One region of the Paenibacillus sp. OAS669 genome, then DNA from elsewhere that is predicted to be linked to it. Evidence: riboswitches for the same ligand, from Rfam matches in the RefSeq annotation. Region 1 holds a riboswitch; the other holds the start of a gene.
The links. Region 1 has a riboswitch for S-adenosylmethionine ahead of metA (homoserine O-acetyltransferase MetA). Riboswitches for the same ligand answer to the same signal wherever they lie in the genome.
Positions count from the first base shown of each region.

Region 2: another riboswitch for S-adenosylmethionine. It lies ahead of GGC63_RS17120 (NUDIX domain-containing protein); the one in region 1 lies ahead of metA (homoserine O-acetyltransferase MetA).

Region 1 covers NZ_JADBDR010000001.1:1,133,215-1,144,623, reverse strand. The annotation lists gene ilvD (dihydroxy-acid dehydratase) at 1-82, shown strand, start outside; gene GGC63_RS04610 (hypothetical protein) at 236-547, opposite strand; gene GGC63_RS04605 (HRDC domain-containing protein) at 749-1,759, shown strand; gene GGC63_RS04600 (universal stress protein) at 1,911-2,540, opposite strand; gene corA (magnesium/cobalt transporter CorA) at 2,531-3,466, opposite strand; SAM riboswitch class I at 4,011-4,153, shown strand; gene metA (homoserine O-acetyltransferase MetA) at 4,276-5,202, shown strand; gene GGC63_RS04585 (aminotransferase class I/II-fold pyridoxal phosphate-dependent enzyme) at 5,199-6,380, shown strand; gene GGC63_RS04580 (EAL domain-containing protein) at 6,614-7,987, shown strand; gene mqnC (cyclic dehypoxanthinyl futalosine synthase) at 8,149-9,285, shown strand; gene ytxC (putative sporulation protein YtxC) at 9,510-10,439, shown strand; gene thrS (threonine--tRNA ligase) at 10,747-11,409, shown strand, end outside.
Region 2 covers NZ_JADBDR010000007.1:140,177-151,585, reverse strand. The annotation lists gene GGC63_RS17135 (AraC family transcriptional regulator) at 1-769, opposite strand, end outside; gene mgrA (L-glyceraldehyde 3-phosphate reductase) at 1,026-2,018, shown strand; T-box leader at 2,076-2,350, shown strand; gene trpS (tryptophan--tRNA ligase) at 2,524-3,507, shown strand; SAM riboswitch class I at 3,559-3,673, shown strand; gene GGC63_RS17120 (NUDIX domain-containing protein) at 3,758-4,228, shown strand; gene GGC63_RS17115 (YitT family protein) at 4,190-5,077, opposite strand; gene GGC63_RS17110 (UvrD-helicase domain-containing protein) at 5,321-7,669, opposite strand; gene GGC63_RS17105 (YwmB family TATA-box binding protein) at 7,825-8,571, opposite strand; gene GGC63_RS17100 (LTA synthase family protein) at 8,785-10,764, shown strand; gene GGC63_RS17095 (cold-shock protein) at 10,852-11,052, opposite strand; gene GGC63_RS17090 (cold-shock protein) at 11,266-11,409, opposite strand, start outside.

The DNA.
Region 1 (11,409 bases):
GCCAAAAGTAACGACAGGCTATCTGGCTCGTTATTCCAAGCTCGTTACCAATGCAAGCACAGGCGGAGTTATGAAGGTTTAATTCATATTATTGGACTAAATCAGATGAAGGCAGAGAGGATATTCTCCTCCCTGCCTTTTTTGATTGCTCAGAAAGCAAACCTGTTAGCATCCCAGGCTTTTTAAGAACCTCCATACCAAAACATGGTTCTCATAGACTCGGGAAGGTCGGCAATTATTCCTCCTGCAAGCCATGCTCCTCATCGCCGTCAACATAAGCATGGGTAGGATGAGAGCCCGGATAGTCTCTGGATATTCCGGCATGGAGCTCACGGTTCTCATACGTATACGTGTTAGGCGGATGCTGGTCAATGCGCCATGGCGAGCTTTTCTCTGATGTAGCTTCATGCAGGTCGGCTCCATAAGGACCTTCAGGGAACTCTTCGGCCGTTAGATCGTTTCTTTGCGATTCGACGGTCTCGAGATCCGTGTATTTATGCCGGTCCTCTTCGAGGAAGCCGCCTTTTTGTTCTTCGGCTTGACTCATACCCTTTCACTCCTTTAGTGGAAGTTTGCTAATTAGAATGCCCTGCACAACACTTGGGCTATGCGCCATTGATTTGTGCCGCGGTCTATGATATAATGGAAATAATTTCAAAGCGCTGAGGAAGCACCTCTTTTTCCATGTTATTTATGGAGGAAGTGGTGCTTTTTTGCGTTTGGAATAATAGATTTAAGGAGGAATTGTATGAAGCTTTTATTTCTGAACAGTATGGAAAAGCAAGTAGGGGAAGGGCGTGCCCGGAGCGCACAGGTTTCCGTCGGTGAAAGCAAAGGACAATGGTATTCCGGGTGGCAGGAGACGAAGGAGGATGGGAAGCTCATTCAGGAAACATGGTATGAAGGACCCAGCTGGGAGGAATTGCAATTAACCGTTCGCAGACAGCTGCTGGTGAAGCAGCAGGAAGGATTCAAACCGATGCTTGGTACCGGATGGTTTGCTGAAGCCCCGACTTTGGGAAGCAAGTCCAGGTACGCGCAGCTGCTGCATTACTACAGCGAAGAGCACTCTAACGAGAAGCTCTATGAAGAGCTCAGGCAGTGGAGGCTGAAGCAGGCAAGCAAGGAGGGCAAATCGCCGTTTCTCATTGCAACCAACCGTCTCCTTCGGATGATATGTGCCTTTTTGCCGCAAACGACGGAGGAGCTTGTTCAGCTTCCCGGCTTAGGGCCCAATAAAGCGGCGCTCTACGGGGAGGAGCTGCTTCAGTATACGATGGAATATCCGCGCAGCACGACGTTTCCGCTTCACTGGGTGGAGGAACAGGTTGACCTGCTGGAGTTTCAAAATTGGCAGCAGAGAGAGCAAGAGCGGAAAAGCCAGGCAGAGCAGCACAAACGGGAAATGAAAAGCAGGCTGCTGGAAGCCGTTTCACGCGGAGATAGTCTGGAGATGCTTCAGGATGCAACGAAGCTGCAGCGAAAAGAGCTTGTTATGTGGATCGAGGAGCTGGATCGGGATGGATACGAGCTGGATGCTTACATTGAGACGCTGCTTCATCCGATTCCGGAGGAGGAGCTGCATTTGGCTTGGTCGGCCTTTGAGCTTCAAGGGGACCGGTACTTAAAGCCTGTGCTTCAAACGCTGTATAAACAGGAAGAGCTCGATAGCAAGCAGATGGATACCATTTATGAATGGCTTCGGCTGCTGCGGATTAAATTCAGAAGGGTTCAGAATGCCAAACCGGCGGCAGGGTAATCGGTATATACACGAATAGGTACCAAGGACTCATTTGCCGGCCATGGGGAAGCTTCAAGAGTATTGTGAATAACCTTTGCTAAAGCTTCCCCGCTGTGGCTGGGTCCGAAGATGATGGTTTAACTGATGTTGGCAAGCTCAGGACTATAGTCTATTTCACTACCAGTACGGGTATGGTGGCATGCTGTACAATCTCATAGCTGACGCTTCCGAGAAGAAGCTCCTTAAAGGTGCCGAGACCGCGGCTTCCGACAATGATAAGATCGAACAGCTGGTCGTTTGCATAGTCCAGAATCATTTGGGCGGGAGTCCCGCCTTCCAAGAGGGTCGTTGTGGCAAGACCCAGGTGAGAGATCCGTCTTCTTGCTTCATCCAATACAGCCTCCGCAGCATCATGCAGCTCATCTTGGATCACGGCGCTGCTGGTGATGAAGGCATCACCTACAATAACGTTTTGCAGCTGGGCCACATGGACAATTTCGAGGATGGAATCGGGGAGCATCAGCTTCAATTCCATAGCTTGCTCCAGTGCGTTTTTAGCTGTTTCCGAGCCGTCATAGGCCAGTAATATTTTGCCGAACATAACCTTCACCTCGACTTTATCAGGATGCTTACTATTACACGAGGTGCTGTCCGGTTGAAACAGGAATAAAATAAACCCTGTAAAACGGGATAAGGTTGTTGAGAATCCTTGAATGATGGATATTAGAATGTAAAAAAATCCTGCCCCGACCAACTCATCGGCCAAGGCAGGATAATCGCGAAATGAAGTTACAGCCAACCCTTTTTGCGAAACAGAACAAACATCGAAATGCCAATAATGAACATAAAGATCACAGCGGCTACACCGCCGTACTCCCAGTGAATGCCTGGAATATGCTCGAAGTTCATCCCGTAAATCCCGGTAATGAACGTCAGCGGCATGAAAATTGTTGTCAACGCAGTAAAGATGCGCATAATTTCGTTGGCGCGATTCGACAGACTCGACTGGTAAGCCTCTCGCAAGTTGCCCATCAAATCGCGGAACGTATCGAACGTTTCCGAAATTTTTACAGCATTTTCATAGATGTCTCCGAAATATTTTTTCAGCGGATCGCTAATGAGCCGCAATTCTTTTTTATTCAGCGTATTGATAACTTCTTTTTGTGGAACAAGAACTTTTTTGAGCCACAATATTTCACTTCGAAGACCGATAATCTCGTTCAGATGCGATTTTTTCGTATTCATGAGGATATCTTCTTCGAGCTTCTCGATCTTCACTTCAATCCGGTCACCTACATACGTATAGTTATCGACAACAAGGTCTATGAGATGATATAGGAACCGGTCAGGAGCGTTGACTTCCTCTTCCCAGAGCACCGGCTTCAGGATGCGAAGCTCGTTGATTTTTTGGCGCGTAACCGTAATGATATAATGCTGGCCCAAAAAGATATTGAGGGATCTGAGGAAAATTTCTTCATCATCAAACCGGATGCTGTTAACCACAATGAAATAATGCTTGTCATACAGCTCGATCTTTGGTCGCTGCTCTTCTTCCGTCAAGCAATCTTCCACCGCTAATTCATGAAGATGAAATAAGGGCTGTAAAATCGTCAAATCATCGACATCGGCGTCGATCCAATAAAACCCGTGCTCCGGCGGTTCTATCGTTTGGGTAATGTCTTCAATTAATGTAAAAATGCCGTCCTGAACCAAACGTGCTTTCATTTGCTCCACCCCTTCACGTAGTTCGCCGTCCGTTCCTTTAAGACAGGAACCGGAGGCCAAACCTTTCAATTGATCGTGAGGAATACAAACGGAAGAAACGTCGTTGATTCACGTGACGGCACCCTTTACCTGCGTACTTGGGCAGGATAAAGCTAAGCCTTATGGTTATAATGATCATCAGACAAAGGATAAACCGGCGCATCGAAATCAACGGCGTAAGCCGTCAGCATTCCAAACGAAATATTCAGTTGTTGTTGAACGCAGATACTACTCCTCGGGTCTCCGTCCATTCGTTTGGTGCACCCCTTTGCTAGTGTTGTCGAATTACTTGTCTAGTATAACTGTTCATTCATTATGCATCAAGGTGAAATTGAACGATTTTCATCGTTTTTCAGGTCTATGTTACATTATGCGATTCCACGGCAATGGTGTCGGCATAATAGGAACGGCAGCTTTACGAAACGTTATTATTTTTCCCTTCTTGACGTTGCCGTCGTTTTCGTATACAGTAGGACTATAAACAACTTCATAAATCAAGTTGCAACTCTTATCAAGAGCAGGTGGAGGGACTAGCCCGATGATACCCGGCAACCGACAGACCTTTCGGCATTCACGCTTATTCGGCGCGAATGTAGGTGTGCACGGTGCTAAATCTTGCGGAAGCGATAAGCTTCTGAGAGATGAGAGAGGACATTGTTGAATGAACAAGGCCTTTCTCGTGCGCGCGAAAAAGGCCTTTTTTGTGCCTTTTTGCTGGAGTTTCCAAGCTTAAATGAATGTAACACCTATCAAAAAGGAGTGATTGACCTATGCCTATTAAAATTCCCGATCATTTACCCGCAAAAGAAATTTTGTTGAACGAGAACATTTTCGTCATGGATGAAACGGTGGCTTTCCACCAAGATATTCGTCCGTTGAGAATTGCCATATTAAATTTGATGCCTACCAAAGAAACGACGGAGACTCAAATTTTGCGTCTGATCGGCAATACCCCGCTGCAGGTGGAGTTCGTGCTGCTGCATCCCAAGACACATACGTCGAAGAATACATCCGCCGAGCATCTGGAGCAGTTTTATAAAACCTTTGATGATGTGCGCAACGAAAGATTCGACGGGCTCATCATTACAGGAGCGCCGGTAGAGCAGCTGGATTTTGAGGATGTGAACTATTGGGAAGAGCTGAAGCAAATCATGGATTGGAGCCGTGATCATGTCACGTCCACCTTGCATATATGCTGGGCGGCTCAAGCTGGCTTGTACCACCACTTCAGCGTTCCTAAATATCCGTTGGAGCAAAAAATGTTCGGTGTGTTCACGCATATTGTAAGTGCCCAGAACGTGAAGCTGCTTCGCGGCTTTGATGAATTGTTCTTCGTGCCTCAATCCCGCCATACCGAAGTGCGCAAGGAAGATATTGAGAAGCATCCGGAGCTTGAAATTTGGTCCGAATCTCCGGAGGCAGGCGTATACATTGTCGGAACGAAGGATGGCAGGCAAATTTTCGTAACCGGACATTCAGAATACGATGCGTGTACACTGAAATACGAGTACGACCGCGACGTGAACAAGGGCATGGAGGTCGCCGTTCCGAAAAATTATTACCCGAATGACGATCCGTCCAAACCGCCGCTCGTATCGTGGAGAGCGCATGCGAACCTGTTGTTTTCCAATTGGTTGAACTATTATGTATATCAAGAGACGCCGTTTGATCTGCACAAGGAGGAGTACTGTATATGAGCGAACAAAATAACCCGTTAAAAATAGAGAGCCGATTAGCACAGATCGGTTCTCAGGAGGAGCCGGTTACGGGAGCGGTCAGCTTCCCGATCTACCAATCGACCGCCTTCCGTCACCCGAAGCTGGGGCAAAGCACAGGCTTTGACTATGCGCGCACGAAAAGCCCGACACGCAAGGTGCTTGAGGATGCGATTGCCGAGCTCGAGTCCGGCGATGCTGGATTCGCCTGCAGCTCCGGTATGGCCGCGCTGCAAACGATTTTTGCCTTGTTCAGCCAAGGCGATCATTTGATCGTATCCCTGGATCTGTATGGAGGAACCTACCGTTTGCTGGAGAAGATCATGTCCCGTTTTGGCGTCACCGCTACCTATGTGGATACGAATGATCTGGATGCGTTGGAGTCGAATTATCGCTCCAACACGAAGGCCGTGCTGATCGAAACGCCTACGAATCCGCTCATGATGATTACCGATCTCGAGCTCGTATGCAGCTGGGCCAAGAAGAAGGGCATCCTGTTGATCGTGGACAATACGCTGCTGACGCCGTTCTTCCAGCGTCCGATCGAGCTCGGAGCCGATATCGTCATACACAGTGCGACCAAATATTTGGGTGGGCATAACGACGTGCTTGCAGGCCTGATCGTGACCAAAGGCAAGGAGCTGTCCGAGCAAATGGCGTTCCTGCATAACTCCATCGGTGCGGTGCTGAATCCGCAGGACAGCTGGCTGCTGATGCGCGGCATGAAGACATTGGCGATCCGCATGGAGCGTCATCAATATAACGCAACGAAGATCGCCGAGTTTTTGCTGAATCATCCTCAAGTGGAATCCGTCTATTATCCTGCTTTGGAGAGCCACCCGGGCTACGAGATTCAGAAGAAACAATCCTCCGGCAACACCGGTATTTTCTCCTTCAAAATGAAGGATGCCCGTTATATCGAGCCTATTTTGCGTCACATTCAACTCATCGCGTTCGCCGAAAGCTTGGGCGGCGTTGAATCCTTGATGACCTATCCTGCAGTTCAGACGCATGCGGATATCCCGGAAGAAATTCGCCGTCAAGTCGGCGTAGACGACCGTCTGCTTCGCTATTCGGTAGGCATTGAGCATGTAGATGATTTGATCGCGGATTTGTCGAGAGCTATTGATTTGGCTCAAGCGGAAATTGAGGGAGCTTAAGCCCTTATACTATTCGCCATAGTTATAGTAAAAGCCGGTACATGCTCCGCATGGATCGGCTTTTTGCATGCCGACAGCACCTTTTCAAGGTTTGACAGCATGTTTCGACAGCGGTAGTTCTTAAGCATTATTTTGGGTGAAATTCCCTTTTTCTAGGACATTATGTCTATTCATGACCAGGGTCTCATGTTATGATGGTTCAAAAAGGTCCATGCAGGCAGAGGGGGAAGAAAATGCCGTCGCTTTTTATCGATAAGTGGAAACAACGTTTCAAAATGCTCTGCTATTTACCCTTCTCCAACCGATCTCTAAAATATTTTCCTCCAGATTTTACCTTACGCGATCCGGTGGCTGCATTGGCAAAAGAGCAGCGTGCAAAAGGAAAAGGCTGCTATCTGATCCTGTTTCATTTGGAGGATTTTCCTCAGCTGTTTTTAACGTATCCGTATTCAAGCATTCAGGAGCTGCAACAGCAGATTAATCATATGATGCTGGACATGCTGCCGCGTTTTTTCAAGCATCAGGACATTATCGGCATCAAGCGGTTCGGTCAAGAAGATATCGGTCTGTTCGTTAAACAGCAGCCGGGTGTTTCTTATGATCAGCTGCAGCAAAAAGGGCAGGGGATGTGCTCGGAGCTTCAGGCACGTTTGCGCGCGGGCTTTGCCAAGCAGGAGGGGCTTCTCACCTGTTCAGCCGGCTGCTACATGATGGGTCCTGATATAGAAAATATAGAAGCGGCGATTCAATTCGCCTACCGTTACGCGTTATCCATAGCTATGAAGAAGCTGCCGGTTCATTTCTCCCAATCCCGGCAGCAGCTGATCGATATCATTCAGACGGAGAATATTGCCGTATTGGCACAGCCCATTATGAATTTAACGAGCGGGGATATCTTCGGATGGGAGATATTGACCCGGGGTCCGCAAAACACTCCTTTTCACAGCCCGGCCGAGCTGTTTGATTATGCTTATCAGGCGGATGTGCTGTCCAAAATGGAGTTTTTGGTTATGAAAAAAGCGTTCGAGGAGATGGCCAAACGAAGCATCAAGGAGCAGGTGTTCATTAATGTAACGCCTGTAACGCTGTCGCATCCGTTATTGCTGCGGCATTTGATGAAGCTGCTTGATGCGTACCCGACGGTAGCGCCTTCCCAGATCGTTCTTGAGATTACGGAGCGTCATGCCATTAAGGACTTCCGCTTTATGGGCGCCCTGATGAGTAAATACCGTTCGATTGGCTTCCGGTTCGCGGTAGACGATGCCGGTGCCGGGTATTCCAGCCTGCAATCCATTACGGAGCTCATTCCCGATATTATCAAGATCGACAAATCGGTCATTCAAAATATCGATCAAATGACGGTGAAGCAATCGCTGCTTCGCTCGCTGGTTCACTTTGCCGAGAACATTAACTGTCAAGTCATTGCTGAGGGTGTGGAGCGCGCGGAAGAGGCCGAGATGCTGTATGATTTGAAGGTGCAGATGGGCCAGGGATTCTATTTTGCAAAGCCGGAGCCTCTCGAGGCGGATCAGGATCGCATTCAGCGTTGTGATCTGCTCAAGGCCAAGGTTAAGCGCAGCCGGCAGGCGAGCATGATGCCCGCATAATTGCCAAAAGTGTGTCAGGAGATTGTCCGAACGGGGCTTGGCCTCGGGCCGGCAGTCTCTTTTTTAATGACTAGGCTCCCCGTTTGTGGTACGATAATGGTAACGTTTTTTCGTATGCAAAATAATTTTTGGCAATAGCTAGCAAAAAGGAGTGAACACGGATGAGTTCGATCGACCGCATCCTCGACAGTGCGCTGGCCGGAAACCGAATCAGTCTCGAAGACTGCATTCAATTATATGAATCGGATCAAATTGAAAAGATGGGCCACGTCGCTAATCAAATTATGCTGAGGCATCATCCGGACCCGATTACAACCTTTGTTATCGGCCGCAATATTAACTATACGAACATTTGTGATGTATACTGCCGTTTTTGTGCATTTTATCGTGCGCCGGGCTCGGCGGAAGGCTACGTGCTTCCGGATGAGACGATTTTCCAAAAGATTCAGGAAACCATTGATGTGAACGGAACTGAGATTCTTATGCAGGGGGGAACCAACCCGAACCTTCCGTTCTCTTATTATACGAACCTGCTGCGCGAGATTAAGAAGCGCTTTGACATTACGATGCATTCCTTCTCTCCGGCCGAAATTATGAAGATGAAGGAAGTATCCGGCGGGCTCACGCTCGAAGAAGTGATGAGAGAGCTGAACATGGCTGGCCTGGACTCGCTTCCCGGAGGCGGAGGCGAAATTCTGGATGACCGTACAAGACGCAAAATCAGCCGTTTGAAAGGCTCCTGGCGCGATTGGATGGACGTTATGCAAACCGCTCACAAGATCGGAATGTCCACTACGGCAACCATGGTTATCGGCTTCGGTGAATCGATGGAAGAGCGTGCGCTGCACCTGCTTCGTGTTCGTGACGCACAAGACGAATGTATCGCCAACAAATACAATTCTCCGGGATTTTTGGCGTTTATCTCCTGGACGTTCCAGCCTGACAACACCAATTTGAAGGCCGACAAGCTCGGACCGGAGGACTATTTGAAGAACGTGGCGATCAGCCGCATCATGCTCGACAACATCCCGAACTTCCAATCCTCGTGGGTGACGATGGGTCCTGAGGTTGGCAAGCAGTCGCTTCATTTTGGCTGCAATGACTTTGGAAGCACGATGATCGAGGAGAACGTCGTCTCCGCCGCAGGAACGACGCATAAAGTCAATATCGGCTCAACCCTGCAAATCATCCGCGAAGCAGGCAAAATCCCGGCTCAGCGCAATACGCGCTACGAGATTCTGCGAGTATTCGATAATGAAGAAGAGAAAGTCGACAACGACTTTGTCATGCAGAATTAATAGTTTAAGCCCCTGTAAAGCGTTAGTCTTTATGGGGGCTTTTTGCAATATCCAAGGCTTTACTTTACAGGGATATTTCGCTTATGGGTGCTGCTGATAGCCTTGGTTCAGGCGATTTATGCTTCTTTTCACTTCTATCCCATGGGAAATTGTTGTTTGTATATATGCCCTCCCCCGACCATATACTTAAAAAAGAGAAGTAAGGGAAGGAAGGAGTGAATGGGATGAAGCTGTTTGCCTTAACCTTGACGAAAACATCGGAGCCCTCCGTTCGTAAGCTTCATGCGGCTGTGGAGGATGCTGTCAGAAGCGTATATAAGCAGCATGTGGCCGTCCGCCTGCATCAAGATCAAACATCCTTTTTTGTACAGGCTGAAGGGATATTTCCCCTTTTTCAATTGGATAGAAGAACCGATGCGCTGTATTCGAAGGTCGCTGAGGTATTGGCGGAGTGGATTGTTCAGGAAGAAGAGGGACGATTGATTCGAACCATGATTGTCCGTGATTTTGATTACAAGCGGGAAGAGGATATCGTATCCATCATGGGCTATTGCCGTCCTGCTCCTTTTCCTGAAGAGGGTGAGGAAGCATTCGAGCCTGCCTTGGAGCAATCCGTTTCGAGACGCAAGCAGATGATTGCACAGGCCATCAGCGCGTTTTTGCAGGAATATACCGATTTGAATGTTCAGGGCTTTCTTCAATTCCGGCTGCAGGACTATATGAATGAGCTTCGTGAAGCGGTTGAATATGCCATTGATGAATTTTTGATGGATCAGCAATACCAAGAGTTTATTTCCCTGTTAAAATATTTCGTTTACATTCAGGAAGCGAAAATTCCGACGGCCCACCTGATACATAAGGGCGGAAACGAGTTCGTTCTGCTGAACGACCGAATGGAGCTCATTGACACGAGCCAGACCGACGCCACCTTCACTGTGGAAATGATCGAGAAGGACATCAATTTCGAAGATGTCATAGTCAGTACCTTGATTTCCGTATCTCCGCGCCAAATCTGCATCCATACCAGAGACCCGGAGGTCCAGGTGATCAAAACGATTACCCAAATCTTTGAAAATCGCGTGCAGCTTTGTGAATACTGCAGACTATGCCACAATCTTGACCGATCGGCAGTGTCTGACTATAATAAAGGGTAAGGCAACAATCAAAGACAACAATGGTTGAAGTGCTGTACAGAGAGAGGAGACCTGGCTGTAAGCTCCTTCAGTTAACGACAATCATTTACCCCTTTGTAGCTGGGATATGGAACACAGTTTGCTTCAGGAAGCATGCTCGTTAAGTATATATCTCCGGATCATTCCCGTTAATGAATGCTTATGAGGATTCGCGGAGCTTTGGGCGGATCGAACTAGGGTGGAACCACGAGACCAAGCGCTCTCGTCCCTTTTGGGATGAGGCGCTTTTTTTGTTGCAAGCTTTACTATTACAGGAGGTCGAACAAAAATGGCAGTAAAAGTTACTTTTCCGGATGGAGCGGTAAGAGAATATGAACTGGGCACTACGATTGAAGAAGTAGCGGGTTCTATCAGCTCCGGACTGAAGAAAAATGCGGTTGTCGGCAAGTTGAACGGCAAAGCGGTTGATTTGAACACGCCTATCGAGCAGGATGCGGCATTAGAGATCGTAACGCTGGATAACGAGGCCGGGCTGGAAGTATACCGTCACAGTACGGCGCACTTGATGGCTCAGGCGATTAAGCGCATTTACGGTGAAAAAGCGGTTAAGCTTGGGATAGGACCGGTTATCGAGGACGGCTTCTACTACGATATCGATCTGGAAACACCGGTAACTCCGGAGGATCTTACTAAAATCGAGAAGGAAATGGAGAAAATCGTTCAGGAAAACCTGCCGATCCGCCGCAGAGTCGTAAGCAGAGAAGAAGCGATCCGCATCTTCACTGAGCTTGGCGATCCGCTGAAGCTGGAACTGATTCGTGATTTGCCCGAAGATTCTGTGCTGACGATTTATGATCAAGGCGAATTTTTCGATTTGTGCCGCGGACCGCATTTGCCGTCTACCGGACGTATTAAAGCGTTCAAATTGTTGAGTGTAGCAGGTGCTTATTGGCGGGGAGATTCCAAGAATAAAATGCTTCAGCGCATTTAC
Region 2 (11,409 bases), on a different contig from region 1:
ACAGCTGGTCCTTATAGCCTACGGAATAAGCGATCTCACCGATGGACAGCGAAGGATTGCTCATTAACTCGCATGCTTTGCTGATTCGAAAATGGATCAGGTAATCCTGCGGAGTCAGCCCTGTGGCGGCCTTAAACAGCTTGGACATGTATTTGCGCTCCAGTCCGATCCAATCCGCTATTTCACTGATCGTGATAGCTTGGGAATAATTGTTGTGAACGAATTCGATGGCTTTTTTGACATACAAGTCCTGCGTGTTGTCCTGCTTGGCTTCAGGGTGCTTGCACTCGGCCTCTTCAATCAGTACGGATAAAAAGCCGTATAAAGCGCTTAACATTCGGGTATCGCGGGTGCTGCTCATTTTGCTGGCCTCGTAAACCTGCTGAAAGCAGGCTTCAAGCGCTTCCTTCCGGGTGCAATGGGAGACGGGATGCTCCACAGATAAATGGGCGCGGCGTAAGTACAGCTCGGCGTTTAGCCCGTTAAAGGCGATCCAGGAGTAGGTCCACGGGTCCTGATCATCGGCGCGGTAGTAGGCTACGGCATCAGGAGTCAGCAGGAAGACGTCTCCCGAGCCCAAACGGTAGGTATGGTCACCGGCACGGTAAATGCCTTGGCCGCTATGTACATACAATATTTTGTAATGGTCCTTCAGCGCCGGTCCCCAGGAGTGCCCCGGCGAGCAGTGCTCGAATCCGGAATAAAAAAGTTTTAATTCTATAGTGCGGATCGAGTGGTCGGAATGAAATCTGTAGTCGTGATAGCCCATATGCAGCCTCCGTCGTAAGGTACGATGTTTACTGTGAGACATTATACCATATAAAGAACTCATGCTGACATATGGAATGCTTGTCCCCCGATATAGAATGGAAGTAGGCTGGACGATTGTATGAAGGGAGCTGTCTCTTCGTCAGACAGGCTGTGAACGATGAGTTTTTTTGACACAAGATAGGATATCCTGCGGTTAAGGAGTCCCACGATCAAGGAACAAGCATTTCTCATAGAACTCTCAAGGAGGAGAAACAATGAGCTATATCCCTAGCAATGAAAGATACGATACGATGGTATACAACCGATGCGGCACATCCGGACTCATGCTTCCGGCCGTATCCCTGGGTCTTTGGCATAACTTCGGAGGCCACGATTCTTACGAGAACGGCAGAGCTATGGTACGACGTGCGTTCGACCTGGGCATCACGCACTTTGACCTGGCGAACAACTACGGGCCGCCGCCGGGAAGCGCGGAGGAAAACTTCGGCAAAATGCTGCAGGCCGACTTTGCCGGTTACCGCGATGAAATGATTATTTCCACTAAAGCGGGCTACCACATGTGGCCTGGACCTTACGGAGATTTCGGATCGAAAAAATACATCGTGTCCAGTCTTGATCAAAGCTTGAAGCGGATGAATCTGGATTATGTCGATATCTTCTATCATCACCGTCCGGATGCCAACACGCCGTTGGAAGAGACGATGGGAGCGCTGGATCTGCTGGTGCGTCAAGGGAAGGCGCTGTATGTCGGGATCTCCAATTACAGGGCGGACCGTGCGAAGGAAGCAATCGCGATTCTGAAGAGCATGGGAACTCCGGTGGTCATCCATCAGCCTAGATATTCCATGCTGGATCGCTGGGTCGAGGACGGCCTGCTGGATGTGCTGGAGGAGCAAGGAGTTGGCAGCATCGCGTATTCGCCTCTGTTCAAAGGCATCTTGACGGACCGCTATTTGAACGGCATTCCGCAGGATTCCCGTGCCGCAGGCTCCAGCGTATTCCTCAAGCCGGAGGAATTAACGGATGAAATGCTGGGCAAAGTCCGTCGTCTTGACGAGCTGGCTAAGCAGCGCGGGCAAAAGCTGTCGCAAATGGCTATTGCGTGGGTATTGAGGGGTGGTCGAGTGACCTCCGCATTGATCGGCGCGAGCAAGGTGAGCCAGATTGAAGATGCGGTGGCGGGCTTAAGCAACCTGAGCTTCAGCGAAGAGGAGCTTGCCGCTATCGAGAGCATCCTGAAAGGGTAGCTGGCGAATATTTGTAATGATTTTACAAATCGAGTGTGCTATACTGGATCAAATGAATAGTTCACGATGATGAAGAAGAGTAGACGAAGCTAAAGACTTCAGAGAGCGGATGGGTGGTGCGAATCCGTGTCGGTGCAGCGTTGAATGGGCTTCGGAGTGCGGATCTGAAGGCTTACGGCCGGTAGGTGAAGCGGATGTCTCACCGTTACAAGAGACAGGGTATCGAGGAAGAGCTCTCGAAAAAGGGCTGCTGCGCCTCCGTACCTGTAGAGCGAGTCTGCTTAGAGGCAGGCTAATGAAGGTGGTACCGCGAATTCAACTTCGTCCTTTTTAGGACGAAGTTTTTTTGTTGTTCTCACTGTTTCAGAAACGGGCAGCATCGATGCTATGCCGGTTCATCTATATTTTTTAAAGGGGGTGATGGCCATGGAAGACGGCTGGTGGTGGCGCAGTAACGATCAATTATTAAACAACTACCATTATGTAACTTTGAGGAGGATGTTCCATGAAAGAACGTGTATTAACAGGAGATCGCATTACCGGCAAGCTGCACCTTGGCCATTACGTCGGAAGCTTGAAAAATCGGGTGGAGCTGCAGCATCAATATGAAACCTTTATTTTGCTTGCGGATGTGCAGGCATTGACGACGCATTTTGACAACCCGCAGCTGATCCGAGACAACCTGAGGAATGTAGCGATGGATTATCTCGCCGTAGGCATTGATCCGGAGAAGGCGACCCTGTTCGTTCAATCGATGATTCCGGAAATCGCCGAGCTGACCGTCTATTTCTCGATGTTCGTCACAGTCAACTCGCTGCGGCATAATCCCACGATTAAGACGGAGGCGAACGAACGCGGGTACAAGGATATGTATTACGGCTTTCTGGGTTATCCGGTCAGCCAGTCGGCGGATATCGCGTTTTGCAAAGCGACATTAATTCCTGTCGGCGAAGACCAAATCCCGCACATCGAGCAGACGCGCAAAATTGTACGGCGCTTTAACGATTTGTACGCCCCGGTGCTTGTCGAGCCGAGAGCCCTCGTAGGGGAGCGGTTGGATGGCTTGGACGGAAACAGCAAGATGAGCAAGAGTCTTGGCAACGCGATCTATCTCGATTCGTCGAAGGAGGAGCTGACGGACAAGATCAAGAAGGCGAAAACCGACCCTAGCCGCATCCACAAGCAGGACCCGGGGCATCCGGAGATTTGCCCGATGTATGGCTATCATGCCGCATTCCGTCCGGAGGGCAAGGAGGAGATCCGCGAGAGCTGCTCCAAGGGCCGCATCGGCTGCGCCGATTGCAAGAAGCTGATCATTTCTGCGATGAACGAGCTCTTGGAGCCGATTCAGGAGCGCAGGCAGCAGGCGGCCGCCAAGCCGGGCTTCATAGATGAGATGCTGATGGCGGGAACGGCGAAGGCGCGGGCTGTAGCTAAGGAAACGATGCTGGAGGTCCGTGAGGCGATGGGTATCCAGTATTTCAAATGATTGCCAAATATAGATCGATGGGATTATAATCAAACCTGCAATTGAACACTTCTCTTATCCAGAGTTCGGCGGAGGGACTGGCCCGATGAACCCGCGGCAACCGGCTTGTCAACGGCAAGCACGGTGCAAATTCCTGCGAGGCGATGACTGCCTCGATAGATGAGAGGGAAGGAAACCGTCGAATCGACATTAGCCCCCTTTCATTGGAAGGGGGTTCTTCGTTGTATAGGAATTCAAAGGAGAGAGTTCTATGTCTATTCGAGTCAGAGTGGCCTGCATCGGCGTAAGGGAGAGCAGTATTGTGTTGATGAAGAAACGAATCCGCTCCTATTTCAATTACAATCAGCTGACCCCGCCGGGCGGAGGGGTGGAGCTGCATGAAACGTTAGAGCAGGCTTGTATTCGCGAAATGAGGGAAGAGACGGGTCTCACCATATCGAATCCGAAGCTGCGGGGGATCGTATCGTACATCAATCATACGAATAAAGATCATGCCGTCACTATGTTCTTTGTCAGCACGTGCCTGGAAGGGGAACTGGCCGTTCTGGAGCCGGAGAAGCATGTCCCCGAATGGGTGGAACTGTCCACGTTGTCTACCGATGAACGGGTCCCTGATTATTACAGAGCGATGATTGCCCGCAGCTTGACCGATACCGGTGTTTTTAATGCGACGATAGAATGGCTACAGCCGGACGGGCGATTCCGATGCACGCTTCCATAAGCGGGTTGTCTCCAATTCCTGGTTGAAGCCTTCTCCAGCCACGTCATCGGCTTCGGTAAAGACGATAAAAGCATGGGGGTCCAGGGCCTGTACAAGCAGCTTTAGCTTGCGCGCTTTATCGGCCGCCAGTACGACCATCATGATCACGCGGTGATCGTCGGTGTATCCTCCGGTGCCGGACAGCTTGGTCATGCCGCGGTCCAAATCCTCCAGCACGGCCTTGCTGAGCGCCTGTTCGTACTCCCGGGATGTAATGATATAGGCGACCTTGGAGCTTTTTTGCAGCTTCAGCACCATGTCCATGGCCTTGCGTGTCACGAATACGCTGACCAGCGCGTACAAAGCCTTCTCTGGGGCCATCAGTATTCCTGCGGAGATGACGACCACGGAGTCCATCGCCATGATGGCCTGGCTAGGCTTGACGCCAAGCCACTTGTGAAGCATTTGCGCCAGCAGCGTAAAGCCTCCCGTATTGCCGTGGGCCCGAAAGACGATGCTGAGTCCCACTCCCGTCATTACGCCGCCATAGATGGCGGCCAGCAGGGGATTATCGGTCAGCGGACGCAAGGAATGCGTGAGCAGCACGAAGAATGGCATCAGGATCGAGCCAGTCACGGAGGCTGCAAGGGAACGAAAGCCCAGAACGAACGCGCTGAGCAGCAGAAGGAGAAAGCTGCCTGCCCACAAAATGATCATTGAATCCGTGTTCCAAAGGCTTCCAAGCAGAATGGAAGTGCCTGATAAGCCGCCGGAGGCGATATGGTTCGGGCTCAAGAACCAGTTGAAGCCGAGCGCGACGACGAGCGTACCCGCCGCTATCATGCTGTATCGTTGAAGCTTGCGCATCATCCTATCCTCCTTTATTCCGTTTTTTGAGGATTATAAGACGGAATAGAAATCCGCGCAAGAATTCCCATTAATGCTAAAATGCTAAGCTGCATCGGCGCTTTCACGATGGATTCCTTTATCACAGCGGGGCGTCGGAGCGGGTTCGTCCCAGGGCGTCCAACACGCATGAGGCCGAGGCGGGCTCCACTGCGTCGCAAGGCGGCCGATCGAGTTCGGTGTTCCGCAGCAAGGCTCGAACCAACGCTATACCGGCACCTCTTTACTCCCCCGTTCCATCGGAGACTGGCATAACGGGCAAGCCTTGCTCTCGAGCTTGCTTTCCTTAGCGCTGCTGATCCGTGCCCAGGCGGGGCAGCTGCCGCTGGTGCAGAGCCACGCAGGGACCATGTGAAGCTTCCTCGGAGCGGAGGCGTGCTCCGCCTTCGGCTTCGGCGCATAGCCGCGGCTTGTATTGCCGGCACCAGAGGCCGACTGTGCCGCCGAAGAAGAGGCTCCCGCCTTCCGCGCGGCATCGCCCGGGGCCGATGAAGCCTCCGTGAACGGCGCCAGTATAAAGCGCGACACGTTCGCTTTCTTCCCGCGGTAATACGCAGGGGAGCTCACGATGAGCTCCTCCTTGGCCCGGGTTATCGCTACATAGGCAAGCCGCCGTTCTTCCTCCAGTGCGGCCAAGGCTTCCTCCTGGATTTGCTGCCTTGTTCTCTTATCCCCCTTCGTCACGGCGCCTGCCTCCACTGCCGAGCTGTGGGGCAGTATGCCTTCGGATAACCCTATGGCAAAGACGACGGGGAATTCAAGCCCCTTGGCCTTATGGATGGTCATTAAGGTGACCGTATCGGCGCCGGGATTGCCGCGCATCTGCTCCATGGCCTGATGCATCTCGGTCATGTGATCGATATGCTTCACGAATTCCTCAACCGTGTTGAATCGTTTGGCCGATGCCTCCAGCTCATCCAGCGTCTCCTTCAGCAGCTCCTTATGCGGAGTCAACGTCCGCCCGTCGGCGGTCTCCAGGAAAACATCGTAGAACCTGCGGCGAATTTCCTGAATGGCCTCCAGAGGCTTCATATCGGCAAGGACCCGGATCAGCTCGATGCGCTCCTTGACCTTTTCCTTCTGATAATCCTTCAAATCAGGGAAGGTCATCAGATGAATCATCGGCCCCTTCTTAGGCTGGATGCCTTCGCAGTGAAGAATGTAATCCATGCATTTGTCGCGGCTCAAATACAGCGTCTGCAGAATGCCCGCCAGTGCCTCAAAGTCGCGGCGGTTCAAGCCGAGCCGCAAATGATCAATGACCGGTCTGACCATCCACTGGTCGTAGAACACATCGACGCTTCCGTAGTGAACGAACGGAATGCCTTGAATGACGAGCTCCTCCAGCATCGCCCGGCTGCTGCTTGCCGTTCGGTACAGGATGGCAAAGTCGCTGTAGGTGCGGATTCCTTGCTCCACGTCCTGCCGGATACGGCTCAGTACGGCCTGAGCCTCCTCATCCGTATCTCCCGGCCGGATATATTGGGGAAGCATCGGGCTTTGCCTCGTTGCCTGCAGCGTCTTGCTCTTGCGCCGCGTATTGTGCCGAATCACTTCATTGCCTAATCCGACGATGCTCGAGGTCGAACGGTAATTGATATCGAGCGTGATCGTTCTGGCTCCCGGATATTCCTTATGAAATTGAAGGATGAATTCGTGGTTCGCGCCCTGGAACGTGTAGATCGTCTGGTCGTCGTCTCCGACCACCATCAGATGGTTGTGCGGAGCCGCGATAATGCGAACCAGCTCGTACTGCAGCTTGTTGGTGTCCTGAAATTCGTCGTTCATGATGTACCGGAAACGATTTTGCAGCGACGACAGAAGGGAGGGAGATTCCTTCAGCAGCTGATGCGCATAAACCAAAATATCATCGAAATCCATCTTGTTATTAGAGGCCTTCCACTGCTCATATTGCAGGAAGATGCGCTTCAGGTTGGCTTCGTCGGGTGTGCGTTCAGGCAAATCGTTCAGGTCGGTCATATTCATTTTGTACGCCGAGAGAGCGGAGAGCACCGTCTCGGGCTCATAATCGTCTTGAAGCCCGCGTTCGCGCAGCAATCGCTTCAATACAATATGCTGGTAGCGCGTCTCGCTGAATATCTCCTGCGTGTAGCCCTGCTTGCGCAGCAGCAGCAGGAAGAAGGAATGGAACGTACGCGCCTGTACCTCCTGGGCCATTCGGCTTGTGATCCCCGGCAGCTGTGCAATCCGCTGCTTCATCTCTGCAGCCGCTTTGCTCGAGAAGGTAACAAGCAGAATGTGAGCCGGCTGCACATGACGGACGGAGAGCAGATAGCCTGTGCGCGCCACCAGCACGGAGGTTTTACCCGAACCGGCGCCGGCGAGCGTCAGAATGGGGCCTTCAAAATGCCGCACCGCCTGAATTTGCCGGGCGTTCAGGGCGATGCCGCGGCTCTCCAGAGCGCGGAAATAAAAAGCATCCGACTCATCATCGGATACCAGGTCCTTGCTTGTCTTGGCCGGAGCGATAGCGGCAAAAGGGACTTTCTTGCTGTTTGCGCCGAACGGCCTTTTATAGTAAACGGGGTTCATCATTAGAATCGTATCCTTTATGTATCGTCATTTTTGCATCGTCCATGTCCGGTTATACCAAACATACGTACTTATGTGAGTGTACATGAAATGAGCAGAAAGAACAATTCACTAAGAAGGATTTTCCTGAATAAGGAACCGGGATAAGGGCTTCAAGACTAGTATTCTATGGTGATAGCCGGAATGCCTATAGTAATCCGGTTCTGGTGCGTTATGGAGCTGCGGTGGACGGCGACCTGAAGATTCATCTCCTGCTTGCCGTTGTTAATATGCTCCTTAAACTTGGGAGAATAATAAGTTACGCTGGTGCTGCCTGCATCTTCGTACTGCTCTACCTTGTGGGCCTCCAGCCGTTTCTGTACCCAATCCTGCAAAGGGGAAGCGTCGATAGAGTATTCCTCTGATGCATTGCCCTGGATCATGACGTTCCATTGCGGCTTGATATGCAGGAAAGCGAGGCTGTCTGCCAGTCTCTGCTGGACTGATTGGATGAGGGTGAAGCCTTCAGGCTGTGTCGTCTGGGCCGATACCACCAGCTCGGACGTGCCGTCCGGAAAACCGATCCACAGCAGGGTCTCCTCTACACCGTTCGCAGCATCCTGAGAAGCTGTTTTATATAGCAGGTGGTCCGTCTCCTTGGTGATGTCTGAAGTTACGGGAAGCCCTAGAAGCTGGCTGATCTGCTGACCGATTTGTACAAATTGCATTTCGCTAGAATAGGATTGATAAGGCCCTGCATGCTTAACGATCATTTTTTGCTCCGCCCCCATAAACTTCTCCGATAAAGGCATCAGCAGCTCAAAGCTGTTATCCGCCTTCCCGGCGGCCCCTGCACCCCAAGCACCCGCTATGCAGCTTACGGCAACCAGACAACCTATTACATAACCCAGCCATCGACGATTCATTCCGCGCACCTCTTTCCTGCAATCTATCAATCTAGCAGTTCTACTAGAAAGGATGCACCAAAACAGCCGATTTTAAACCTGAGCGGCATCGGGCTTGCTCCAATTTGTTCCACCGGGGTCATTTTCAGCTGATTTTAAGTTTAGACCTTTACAATATGTTCATAATCTAGGTACACGGTACTTGGTGGAAAAAAATAAAGGAGTGAAGGAAAGGTGAAGCTTAAACGAAAAGCCCGGAGCCAAACCAAAGCGACAGTCATCCGTAACCGGACTCTACAGTACGGCCTAATCCTGACTATGCTCGCGATCATACCGATACTGCTTGTTTTTGGGGTGGAGCTTCTTCAAAGGGGTTCCTTTCAGGAAACATGGGCCTGGATGGTGCAAAATGATAAGCTGGTGCTGATGAACGCCCTGATCAATCTATTCGTGCTGGTTTTCTTTTACAGCCTGTTCGGAGCTATGATGCCGGGGGCTACAGTGACTGCGCTGCTGCTGTTTATTATGGCTCTGATTACTTATTTTAAAACGAAGCTGATCGGGGAGCCGTTCTTCCCTTGGGATATATTCCTGAAAAAAGAAAGCATGAATATCCTTCCGCTGGTTACCGGACCGGCGGCAATCAAGCGTCTGTCTCTGGTAGGGGGCATCGTCGTCTTGATGATCGCGCTATGCTTCGTATGGCCGCGGCTCAAATTACGCAGCGGAAGCCGCATCGTCCTGGGCCTGCTGTCCCTGTTTGCGCTGTATTCCTTCGGTGTAAGAACGCAGTGGGCCAGCCACATGATGGATAAGATGGGCGTTAGCGAAATCGTCTGGAATCAGCAGGAAAATTACAGCAACAACGGGATGGCGCTGGCCTTTACCATGAATGTGAAAAATGCCATTGTCCCTAAACCCGAGGGATACGGGGAACCGGCTATGGCTGCGTTGGCCCAAAATTTGGCGAGCCAAAGCCAGGTGAAGACGGCATCCGCCAAGAAAGCGACGGCAGATCCGTTTAACGGCAAGCAGCCGAACGTTATTTTTATTATGAACGAAGCGTTCTGGGACCCGACCCTGCTTCCCAATGTAACTTACAGCGAAGATCCGGTTCCAACGATTCATAAGCTGCAAAAGGAATCGACCTCCGGTTACTTGTTGTCGCCGCAATTCGGCGGGGGAACGAGCAATGTAGAGTACGAGGTATTGACAGGACAATCCATGAGCTTCCTTCCCGACGGCTCGGTGCCTTATCAGCAGTACATTAATAAACCGGTGCCCAGCTTGGCCAGCTATTTTGAATCCAATGGCTACAAAAGCATGGGGATCCACTCGTACGAGGGATGGTTCTGGAACCGCGAGAATGTATACAAGCAGCTCGGATTCGAGAGCTTTATGAGCAAGGATCAATTCCAAAATCCCGAGTACAAGGGCCTGTTTATTTCGGATGATGAGGTGTCCCGGAATATTATCAAGCAGGTGGATGAGACCGATAAGCCTATGTTCATTTATGCAGTGACCATGCAAAACCACGGCCCTTATGACGATAACCGGTATGGGGAAACATCGATTAAGGCGGAAGGCAATTTGACCGATTCTGCACGTTCTATACTGGAAACTTATACCCAAGGCGCACATGATGCCGATCAAAGCTTGCAAATGCTCATCGACCACTTCCAGCAATCCGATGAACCGACCGTTATTGTGTTCTATGGCGATCACCTGCCGATGCTCGGAATGGATTACGATGTGTATAAGCAGGGCGGAATGATTGGCAACGGCTCATGGTCGTTGGAGGATAACAAAAAAATGCACAGCGTTCCGTTCGTAATGTGGTCTAACGTCGATTTGCCGAAGGAGCAGGTGCCTGTCTTGAGCGATTCCTTCCTGGGGACGTACGTATTAGATAAATTGGGGATGGAAAAGCCGGCTACTCTTGCTTTGAATGAAAGCTTGATGGGGCAAACGCCGGGGCTGCTGCGCAACCTGGTTGTCGATGCCAACGGAGGTCTGCATCAAAATGTACCGGACGAAGCTCAGGCAACCGTCAATGAGTACCGGGATTTTCAATATGACCAATTGTTCGGTAAGCAGTATTTGGCCAAATATATCGATCAGGATTACTTGACCAAAGAGGCCCTGCCGAATTACAACGAAGAGTTTGCGATTCCTTCCGGCGCGGAGGACCCGAGCAGCAAAAAAGGCTACTAGCCTAAAATAAAAAGCACTAACCTCTGCGGTTAGTGCTTTTTTTGGCGTTATTTCGCCAAGAAAAGTCCGGCGGCTAACGGCACAAGGTTAATAGGTTTTATGGTGATTCACTAAAGTGGGGAGCATCTTGGTATTCTTGACCATTCCCGAATGGCAAATCGGGCAGGAAGGGACCTCTTCCAAAGCAAAATTTTCCCTCATCCAGCAGGAGCATCCTTCGTTACTGCACATCCACACAGATGTCTGTTCTTCTTGAACTGGTTCCATAGCTTTCTTCGAGAAATACAATGTAACCCCTCCTTTGGTTTGTGCGTTTGAGCGTTCCTCATGTGAATGACCGGATGGTCTTGGAACGGGGAGGAAACACCGGAATCGTCACAGAAAGCCGACGGGACCGAATTTCCGTATGTACCGTAGAGATGCTTGCAGCGGTTCAAGGCTGTGTTACTGAAAAAGAACTGCCCGCTTGCGGGGGCAGTTCTCCCTTCCAAGTTGCAAACCTTACAGTTTTACAACATTCTCAGCTTGTGGTCCGCGGTTGCCTTGAACAACATTGAATTGTACACGTTGTCCTTCGTCAAGGGATTTGTATCCATCCCCAGTAATTGCGCTAAAGTGTACGAATACATCTTTACCGCCTTCAAC